2 regions of the Micromonospora sp. B11E3 genome follow, and region 2 is predicted to be linked to the other one. Evidence: riboswitches for the same ligand, from Rfam matches in the RefSeq annotation. Region 2 holds a riboswitch; the other holds the start of a gene.
What was found. A riboswitch is a leader RNA that binds a small molecule or an ion and turns the genes downstream of it on or off. The one in region 2 is predicted to bind thiamine pyrophosphate.
Positions count from the first base shown of each region.

Region 1: another riboswitch for thiamine pyrophosphate. It lies ahead of thiE (thiamine phosphate synthase); the one in region 2 lies ahead of ABGB16_RS19920 (ECF transporter S component).

Region 1 covers NZ_JBDPMC010000119.1:2,283-6,947, forward strand. The annotation lists gene ABGB16_RS31500 (aminotransferase class III-fold pyridoxal phosphate-dependent enzyme) at 1-1,198, opposite strand, end outside; gene ABGB16_RS31505 (LysR substrate-binding domain-containing protein) at 1,304-2,215, shown strand; partial or broken gene ABGB16_RS31510 (transposase) at 2,238-2,589, opposite strand; gene ABGB16_RS31515 (hypothetical protein) at 2,718-2,852, shown strand; TPP riboswitch at 3,001-3,111, shown strand; gene thiE (thiamine phosphate synthase) at 3,106-3,732, shown strand; gene thiO (glycine oxidase ThiO) at 3,726-4,665, shown strand, end outside.
Region 2 covers NZ_JBDPMC010000039.1:42,197-46,861, reverse strand. The annotation lists gene ABGB16_RS19930 (RNA-guided endonuclease TnpB family protein) at 1-562, shown strand, start outside; gene ABGB16_RS19925 (permease) at 620-1,624, opposite strand; TPP riboswitch at 1,877-1,984, shown strand; gene ABGB16_RS19920 (ECF transporter S component) at 2,059-2,649, shown strand; gene ABGB16_RS19915 (ABC transporter ATP-binding protein) at 2,768-4,183, shown strand; gene ABGB16_RS19910 (energy-coupling factor transporter transmembrane component T) at 4,248-4,665, shown strand, end outside.

The sequences.
Region 1 (4,665 bases), on a different contig from region 2:
CGAGCCCGGCGTACCTGTTCTCGCCGAAGATGACTCCGCGCCGCTGAGCCTCGAGGAAGACCCCGCGGGTCTCCTCCGTGGCCGGCTCCTTGGTCACCCGGTCGCGGACCAGTTCGATGCAGACCATCAGGCCGGGGCAGCGCACGTCGCCGATCAGCGGGTGGCGCTCCTTCATCTCCAGCAGCCGCCCGGTCGCGTACCGGCCGTGCTCGGCGGCGGTCTCGCTGAGCTTGTCGTCGAGGATGGCCCGCACGGCGGCCAGACCGGCCGCGATCGAGATCGGGAACTGGCCGAACGTGAGCTGATCGTCGCCCGACCTGAAGGTGGCCAGCTCGGCCCGGGTGAGCACGCCGGCGAGGGGGAAGCCGCCGCCGACACCCTTGCCGAAGACCAGGATGTCCGGCCGGATGTCGTAGAGGTCGCTGGCCCAGATCGCGCCGGTACGACCCAGGCCGGACTGCACCTCGTCGACGATCAGCAGGATGTCGTACTCGTCGCAGATCTGCCGCAGCCCGCGGTGCCAGGCTGGCAGGAACTCGTTGTGCCCGCCGTTGCCCTGGATCGGCTCGTAGACGATGGCCGCCACTGGCCCGTCGGTGCCCCTGTCCAGCACGTCGCGGATTAGGCCGAGGGTGAGCTCGGTGTCCTGCTCGGGGGTCAGGCCGGCCCGCGGGCGGTAGAGGTCGGGCCGGGGCAGGCGCAGGAACCGGGCCTGGATCGGGCCGAACGGGTTGTCCGGGTGGGGCCAGCTCGCCGCCATCGTGGTGATCGACCGGCCGTGGTACGCGTCGTGCAGGATCGCGATGTGCTGCGCGCCGGGCCGGTTGCGCATGGCCAGCTTCAGCGCCATCTCCACGGCCATCGAGCCGTGCAGGGTGAAACCGACCCGGTCCAGGCCGGCCGGCGCGATGGAGACGAGCAGCTCGGCCAGGTCGAGCAGGGCCGGGGTGTGGAAGGTCGGGCGGGCGTGGGTGATCGCGCGGGTCTGCTCGATCGCCGCCTCGATGACCCGGGGGTCGTTGGCGCCGAGATTGTTGGACCAGGCCTGGGCGGTGCAGTCGATGTAGCTGATGCCGGCGTCGTCCCAGACCAGCGAGCCCTCGGCGCGGACCAGGGTCAGCTTGGTGGGGTCGCCGCCGGCCGGCTCGTGCAGGAGAAGGGTCTTGGCGTGCTCGCGATTTGCTGCGGTATCTACCATGAACGGCCATCCGATCCGATTCGGTGCTGAGGGATGACCGAAGACTAGAAACGCCGGCGATACCAGGGGAAAGACCGAGTTTCATAGGCTTTATAGATGCTGTCTATGAACGTGACGCTCCGGCACCTGCGGTGCTTCGTCGCGGTCGCCGAGACATTGAGCTTCACTCGAGCCGCCGAGCGCCTGCACATCGCGCAACCGTCGCTGAGCTACACGATCCGGCAGCTCGAACACCATCTCGGGCTGATGCTGCTGGAACGTACCACCCGCGCCACGGTGCTGACCCGCGAGGGCGTCGCGTTCCTGGCCGAGGCGCGGGCCGTGCTCGACCGCTTCGAGGAGGCGATGGCCACCGCGTCCCGGATCGCCCAGGGGCAGGCCGGCCGCCTGCGCCTCGGCTACCTGATCGGTGCGGCTGTCGAGTACGTGCCGGTGATCCTGCAGGCGTTCACCGAGCAACACCCCGACGTCAAGATCGAAGTGATCGAGTACGACTTCAGCGCGCCCAACGGCGGCCTGGACACCGGCGACACCGACGTGGCCATCGTGCGTCCCCCGCTGCACGGCGTCCGCGACGTCACCACCCGTACGCTGCTGGCCGAGCGATGTTTCGCCTGCGTGCCGGCCCGGCACACGCTGGCCGCCCGGTCCGAGGTGGACGTCCACGAGCTGCTGGCCGAGCCGATCGTCGCCGCGCCCGGCGAGGGCACCTGGCGCGACTACTGGATCCTCGACGCCTACCGCACCGAGCCGGCCACGGTCGTCCACGAGGCGGCCACTTTCGAGGCGGAGTTGCAGGCGATCGCTTTCGGCCGGGGCATCTCGATCGTCCCGGAGACCGCCCCCCGCCTGTACGCCCGCCCCGGCGTCGTCTTCGTCCCGATCACCGGCATGCCCTCTTGCGAGGTAGCGGTGGCCCACCGCGCCGGCGCTCCACCCGCCGCGGCGGCGTTCGCCCAGGTCGCTCTGGATGTGGTGGATGGCCGGCGCTACCGCAAACGACTCGAACTGCCGTAGGCGACGACATCGGGTTGCAGTGCTAGGGCGCGTATTTGGTTGTGATCAAGGAGTGCCGCGTGAGGTCCTTGATCCAGATCATCGAGGCGCGGAGGTGTAGACCGGCGAGGTAGCTCTCGGGGGTCTTGTCGTACCGGGTGGCGATGCCTCGCCAGGCCTTCAGCTTGTTGATCAGGCGCTCGACGGTGTTCCGCTCCTTGTAGAGGTCGGCGTCGTGGTTGACGGGTCGGCCGCCCTGGCTGCCCTTCTTCTTCCGGTTCGCGGCCTGGTCCCTCGGGGATGACTGCCTTGATGTGGTGTTCCCGTAGGTAGGCGCGGTTGCCGCGGGACGAGTAGGCCTTGTCGCTGGCGACCGCGTCAGGCCGGGTGCGGGGGACCGGCGACATCCGCGAGGCCGACACCGCCGTCTCCGGGTAGGACTTTTCGGTGTACGTCCGTCCAACGCGCCGGTGAGCCAGGGTTGTGCGGGCGAGTATGAGCGGTATGGGACTCCGGGGAGGCGGTGAGGTCGGCCGGGACCTGTTGCAACGCCGCTAGGACGTGCGACAGGCCAACCGAGCAGGTGCACGCCAACGCCGAGGCGGGCGCCTGGCAGCCCACCGACGAGGACCTGGACGCGCTCGACGCCCTCCTCTGACCGGGCTTTCCGCTGCCCCGGTGCCGTACCGACGGCGCCGGGGCAGCCGGCTCTCCGGCGGCAGCCCGACGGCGCGAAACGCGGGCGGTCGAGGGAAAAGCGTCACCCACCCTTGGCGGATCCGGTGGAACACCGTACGGTAGGCCGCAAGTGACCCACGGGAGCCCGGTGCGTACCGGGCTGAGAGGGGGGCTGTAAGCCCCCGACCGTCGAACCTGATCCGGGTAATGCCGGCGCAGGGAGGAGTGTTGCCGTGCCGTCCCTGGGACGACTGCATCTGATCACCGACACCCGGCCGGGGCGGGATCCGCTCGGCGTGCTGCGGGCCGCCCTGCCGGTGGCCCGCGCCGAGCTGGTCGTCCAGGTCCGGGTGGAGGACGACGCCACCGACCGGGAGGCGTACGAGCTGGCCCGCCAGGTGGTCGCGCTGTGCCGGCCGTACGGGGCGACGTGCCTGGTCAACGACCGGCTGCACGTGGCGCTGGCGGTGGACGCGGCGGGTGGCCACGTCGGCGCCGACGACCTGCCGGTGCGGGCGGCCCGCCAGGTGCTCGGCGCCACCGCCGTGCTCGGCGCGACCGCCCGGGAACCGGTGGCCGCCGCCGAGGCGGTCGCCGCCGGGGCGAGCTACCTGGGCGTCGGCCCTTGCCACGCCACCACCACCAAGGCCGGGCTGCCCGAGCCGATCGGCCCCGCGGGGGTACGCGCGGTCGCCGGAGCGGTGGACGTGCCGGTCATCGCGATCGGCGGGGTGACCGCCGCGTCGGTGCCGGCGCTGCGCGCCGCCGGGGCGTACGGGGTGGCGGTGGTCGGGGCGATTTCCGCCAGCCCCGATCCCGCACGCACGACTGCTGACCTGATCGAGGCCCTGACGTGCTGACCCGACCGGACGTCGCTGTCGTGGGGGCGGGACCGGTCGGGCTGGCTGTCGCGTGGCGGTGCGCGTCTCGGGGACTGCGCGTGACGGTGCACGATCCTGCCCCTGGTACGGGCGCGTCGCACGTGGCGGCCGGGATGCTCGCGCCGGTCGCCGAGGCGTACTTCGGGGAGCACCAGCTGACCGGGCTGCTCACCGAGTCCGCCGCCCGCTGGCCCGGGTTCGCCGCCGAGCTGGCCGAGGCCGCCGGCGCCGATCTCGGCTACCGCACCGACGGCACCCTGGTGGTCGGGCTGACCACCGACGACCTGGCCGAGGCGCGTCGACTCTGGACGTACCAGCAGGGGTTGGGGCTGCCGATCACGCCGCTGCGCCCCTCGGAGCTGCGGGACCGCGAACCGGCGCTGGCCCCGCGCGTGCGCGGCGGCGCGGTCGCCCCCGGCGACCACCAGGTCGACCCGCGCCGGCTGGTCGCCGCGTTGCGGACCGCCGCCGAGCAGGCCGGCGCGGTGTGGCGGCCGGGTGTGATCGGCGACCTGTCCGAGGTGGACGCCCGGGTCACCGTGGTCGCGGCCGGCTGCGGCGCGGCGGCGCTCACCGGGCTCCCGGTCCGTCCGGTGAAGGGCCAGGTGCTGCGGCTCCGCGCGCCCGGTCGCGGCGCGCCGGACTTCCGGCACGTGGTCCGGGGGTACGCCGACGGCGAGTCGGTCTACCTGGTGCCCCGGGACAGCGGCGAGGTGGTGGTCGGAGCGACCGTCGAGGAGCGCGCCGACACCGAGGTGACCGCCGGCGGGGTGCTCCGGCTGCTCCGCGCCGCCGTGGACCTGGTCCCCGAGCTGGCCGAGTACGACCTGGCCGAGGCATCCGCCGGGCTGCGCCCCGGTACGCCGGACAACGCGCCGATCATCGGGGCGCTGCCCGGCCGGCCCGGCGTGC
Region 2 (4,665 bases):
CTACCAGCGGCGCATGGTGCGATGCCAGCGCGGCAGCGCCAACCGGCGCAAAGCCAAGGCCAAGATCGCCCGCGCACATCGCAAAGTCCGCAACGCTCGTGCGGACTTCCTCCACCGCACCAGCACCCACCTGGTCCGGGCTGCGGACACGATCGTGATCGAAGACCTCGCGGTCGCCAACATGGTCCGTAACCGCAGCCTCGCCAAGGCGATTTCCGACTGCGGCTGGGCTGAATTCCGCCGCCAACTGGAGTACAAGGCCGCACGCGCCGGCCGTACCCTCGTGGTGATCGGCCGCTGGTACCCCAGCAGCAAGACCTGCTCGGCGTGCGGGCATCTGCTCGCCGCCCTCAGTCTTTCCACCCGGCACTGGACGTGCCCGACCTGCCGCACCCGCCATGACCGGGACGTGAACGCGGCGAAGAACATCCTTGCGGCTGGTCGAGCCGTAGCCAGGCACACCCCTGGCGATGCCTGTGGAGCTGATGTCAGACGGCAAGGGTCCTCCCTTCCGCAATCGGCCGTGAAACAGGAACCCCGCGCCGCGAGGCGCCCGGCTTAAACCGGACCGGCCGCAAGGCCGATGGGAATTTTCCCTCCTCCAGGAAGAGGAAGGAAGTCAAAGCAGCACCGCCCCGACTCCGACGGCCACCGCGACGGCGACCACGAACGTCGCCGGGGCGAACCGGACCGCGAAGCGTCGACCGAAGACGCCGGCCTGCATGGAGATCAGTTTGAGGTCGACCATCGGCCCGACCACCAGGAAGACGAGGCGGGAGGTGAGGGAGAACTGCGACAGCGAGGCGGCGACGAAGGCGTCCGCCTCGGAGCAGATGGACAGCAGCACGGCCAGCCCGGCCAGGGCGAGCACGGAGAGCACCGGCTCGTCGGCGAGGGCCCGCAGCCACCGCTCCGGGACCAGCACGTTGATGCTGGCGGCAGCCAGCGCGCCGACGACGAGGAAACCGCCGGCGTGGACCACGTCGTGCCGGACCGCCGCCCAGAACGCCACGCCCCGCGACGCGCCGTCCAGCTCCGGTCGGCGCGGCAGCCGGATCCAGTCGGCGCGCCCGAGCCGCAGCCACAGCCACCCCATCACCGCGGCGACGACCAGGCTGGCGACCGCCCGCCCGAGGACCATCTCCGGCCGGCCGGGGAAGGCGACCGCGGTGGCCGCGAGCACGATCGGGTTGACCGCCGGGGCTGCGAGCAGGAACGCCAGGGCCGCCGCCGGGGTGACGCCGCGCCGGATCAGCGAGCCGGCGATCGGCACCGAGCCGCACTCGCAGCCCGGCAGGACCACCCCGGCAACGCTCGCGACCGGCACGGCGAGGGCCGGGTGCCGGGGTAACGCGCGGGCCCAGAACGAGCGTGGCACGAACACCGCAATCACCGCCGAGAGCAGCACCCCGAACACCAGGAACGGCACGGCCTGGACCAGCACCGACACGAAGACCGTGGTCCAGGTCTGCAACCGGGGTGCGGACAACGCGCGGGCCAGCGGCTCGCGGAAGACCACCAGCAGGACCAGCAGGGCGGCCAGCACCTCGACCGAGCCGACCCGCGGTGCCCGTCGCGGCCCGCGCCCGGCCGGCTCCCCCGCCGGTGCGTCCGGCGCGGCCACGCCGACCGCCCCCGCCCCCGGGACCCCACGGTCGGGCCCGGCGGGCGGCTCGGCGCTGCCGGTCGGTGACGTCACGGGCTCGCCTCCTTCGGCGCTCGACGATCTACGGCGCGACACTATCGTTCCCCGCGGACCGCGTCGACGGACTCCGGCCAGATGGCGGTAACGACCGGCGCGGAGTCGTTTCACCCACCTGGCGCACGTCACTTTGCCACGTGATCTTCGGAGGTGTTAGCGTCGGCGGGACAACTTCATTTCCGACAGGGGAGCGCACAGCGCTGAGAGTGCGGGCAAACCGTCCGCAGACCCTCGAACCTGATCTGGGTAATGCCAGCGCAGGGAGTTCGGTCATTCTCCAGCCGCGCCGCCGTCCGGTCCCACCGGACGCGGCGTGCGTCTTCTCCTGGTTCTTCCACTGAACTGGGAGCCATCGCATGAACCACACGGACAGCCACCGCTGGCGCACGATCGACATCGTGGTCGCCTCGGTGATCGCGGTCGCCTTCGGCGTCATCTTCTGGGCCTGGGGCCTGGTCTGGAGCGCCACCGAGGGGGCCTTCGCGTTCTTCCCGCCCGCGCAGACCCTGCTGTACGGCGTCTGGCTGATGCCGGCCGTGCTCGGCGGCCTCGTCATCCGCAAGCCCGGCGCCGCGCTGTACTGCGAGACGGTCGCGGCGGTCCTCTCCGCCCTGCTCGGCAGCCAGTGGGCCGGCACCGTGATCCCGCAGGGCATGGTCCAGGGCGCGGGCGCCGAGCTGGTCTTCGCGGCGTTCCGCTACCGCTCGTTCCGGCTGCCGACCGCCCTGCTCGCCGGGGCGCTCACCGGCGTCGGCGCCGCCCTGTTCGACTTCCTCGTGTGGAACGTCAAGTACGACCTGACGAGCTACAGCATCCCGTACGCGCTGCTCACGATCGTCAGCGCCGCGCTCGTCGCCGGCGCCGGCGGCTGGTCCCTGACCCGCGCCCTGGCGACCACGGGCGCCCTGGACCGCTTCCCCGCGGCCCGCGACCGCGCCCCGATCTGACCCCCACCGAACTCGTGTCGATCATGGAGTTGACGGCTGTGTCGATCTCCGGAAACGCCGTCAACTCCATGATCACCGGGGCGGGGCCGGGCCTGGCCGGCGGGAGGGGGTGACGGGCGTGGGGGGCGTCAGGCTGCGGGGGTTCGGGTGGCGGCACGCCGGGCGGAAGGCCTGGGCGGTGCGCGGGCTGGACCTGGACGTCGAGGCGGGCGAGCGGGTGCTGCTGCTCGGCCCCTCGGGCGCCGGGAAGAGCACCCTGCTCGCCGCGCTCGCCGGGCTGCTGCCGGCGGACTCCGGCGAGCAGGAGGGGACCGTCGAGATCGACGGGGTCGACCCCCGGCAGGCCCGTGAGCGGGTCGGGATCGTCTTCCAGGACCCGGAGACCCAGTTGGTCATGGCCCGCTGCGCCGACGACGTCGCGTTCGGGCTGGAGAACCGGGGCGTACCGGCCGGCGAGATCTGGCCCCGGGTCGACGAGGCGCTGCGGCGGGTCGGCTTCCCGTACCACCGGGACCGGCCCACGGCCGCGCTCTCCGGCGGCGAGCAGCAGCGCCTGGCGCTGGCCGGCGCGCTCGCCCTGCGGCCCCGGCTGCTGCTGCTCGACGAGCCGACCGCGAACCTCGACCCCGCCGGCGCGACGCTGGTCCGGCAGGCGGTGGCCGACGCCCTGGACGCCGGCACCACCATGATCCTCGTCGAGCACCGGGTCGCCGAGGCGCTGCCGCTGGTCGACCGGGTGGTGGTACCGGAGCCGGGCGGCGGGGTCCGCGCCGACGGGCCGCCCGGGGCGGTCTTCGCCGCGCACGGCGACGCGCTCGCCGCCGAGGGGGTCTGGGTGCCCGGCCGGACCGTGCCGCCCCGGCGCGCCGCCGCGCCCGCCGGCGACCTGCTGCTCACCGCCGACCGGGTCGGCCTGCCGCCGCGCCTCGCCGCCACCGATGTTCGGGTACGCGCCGGCGAGGCGCTCGCCGTGCTCGGCCCGAACGGGGCGGGCAAGTCCACCCTGGCGCTGCTGCTCGGCGGCCTGCTGCGGCCCGGTACGGGTCGGGTGGCCGCGACCGGCGAGCTGGCCGGCCCGGACGCGGGCACTCCCCCGCACCGCTGGCGCGCCCCTGCCCTGGCCCGCCGGATCGGCTCGGTGTTCCAGGACCCGGAGCACCAGTTCGTCACCGGCACCGTCTTCGACGAGCTGGCCCTCGGCCCACGCCGCACCGGCCAGCCCGAGGCGGCGGTACGGGCCACCGTGGACGGGCTGCTCGACCGGCTGCGGCTGACGGCGCTCGCGCGCGCCAACCCGTACACCCTCTCCGGTGGCGAGGCGCGGCGGCTGAGCGTGGCGACGGCCCTGGCCACCGCGCCCCGGCTGCTGATCTGCGACGAACCCACCTTCGGCCAGGACCGGCGCACCTGGCGGGAGCTGGTCGACCTGCTCGCCGAGCTGCGCGACGCCGGGCACGGCGTCGTCGCCGTCACCCACGACACGGACTTCGTCGCCGCGCTCGCCGACCGCACCGTCACCCTGGACCGCCCATGACCCACGCGGACCTTGCCGGCCGCGCCGCCACGCCGCAGCGGCCAGGAACCACTGCGGGGCGGCCGTGATCAGCATCGAGCCCGTCGCGGCGCCCGGGGCACCGCTGGCGCGGCGGAACCCGGTGGCGAAGGTCGCCGCGGCGCTGCTCTTCTCGTTCACCCTGCTCGCCACCCTGGACCCGGTCGCCCCGGCGCTCGCCCTCGCCGTCGAGCTGGCCGTGCTGCCGCTGTTCGGCATCCGCTACCGGGTGCTCGCCCGGCGGGCCGCGCCGCTGCTGGCCAGCGCCGTCGGGATCGTGGTCACCCTGGTCCTGTTCGCCGCCGACCGCTCGGGCCGGGTGCTGGTGGAGGCGGGGCCGCTGCTGGTCACGACCGGGGTGCTGGCGACCGCGCTCGGCCTGGCGCTGCGGATGCTGGCGGTCGCGCTGCCCGGCATCATCGTCTTCGCCACGACCGACCCGACCGATTTGGCCGACGCGCTGA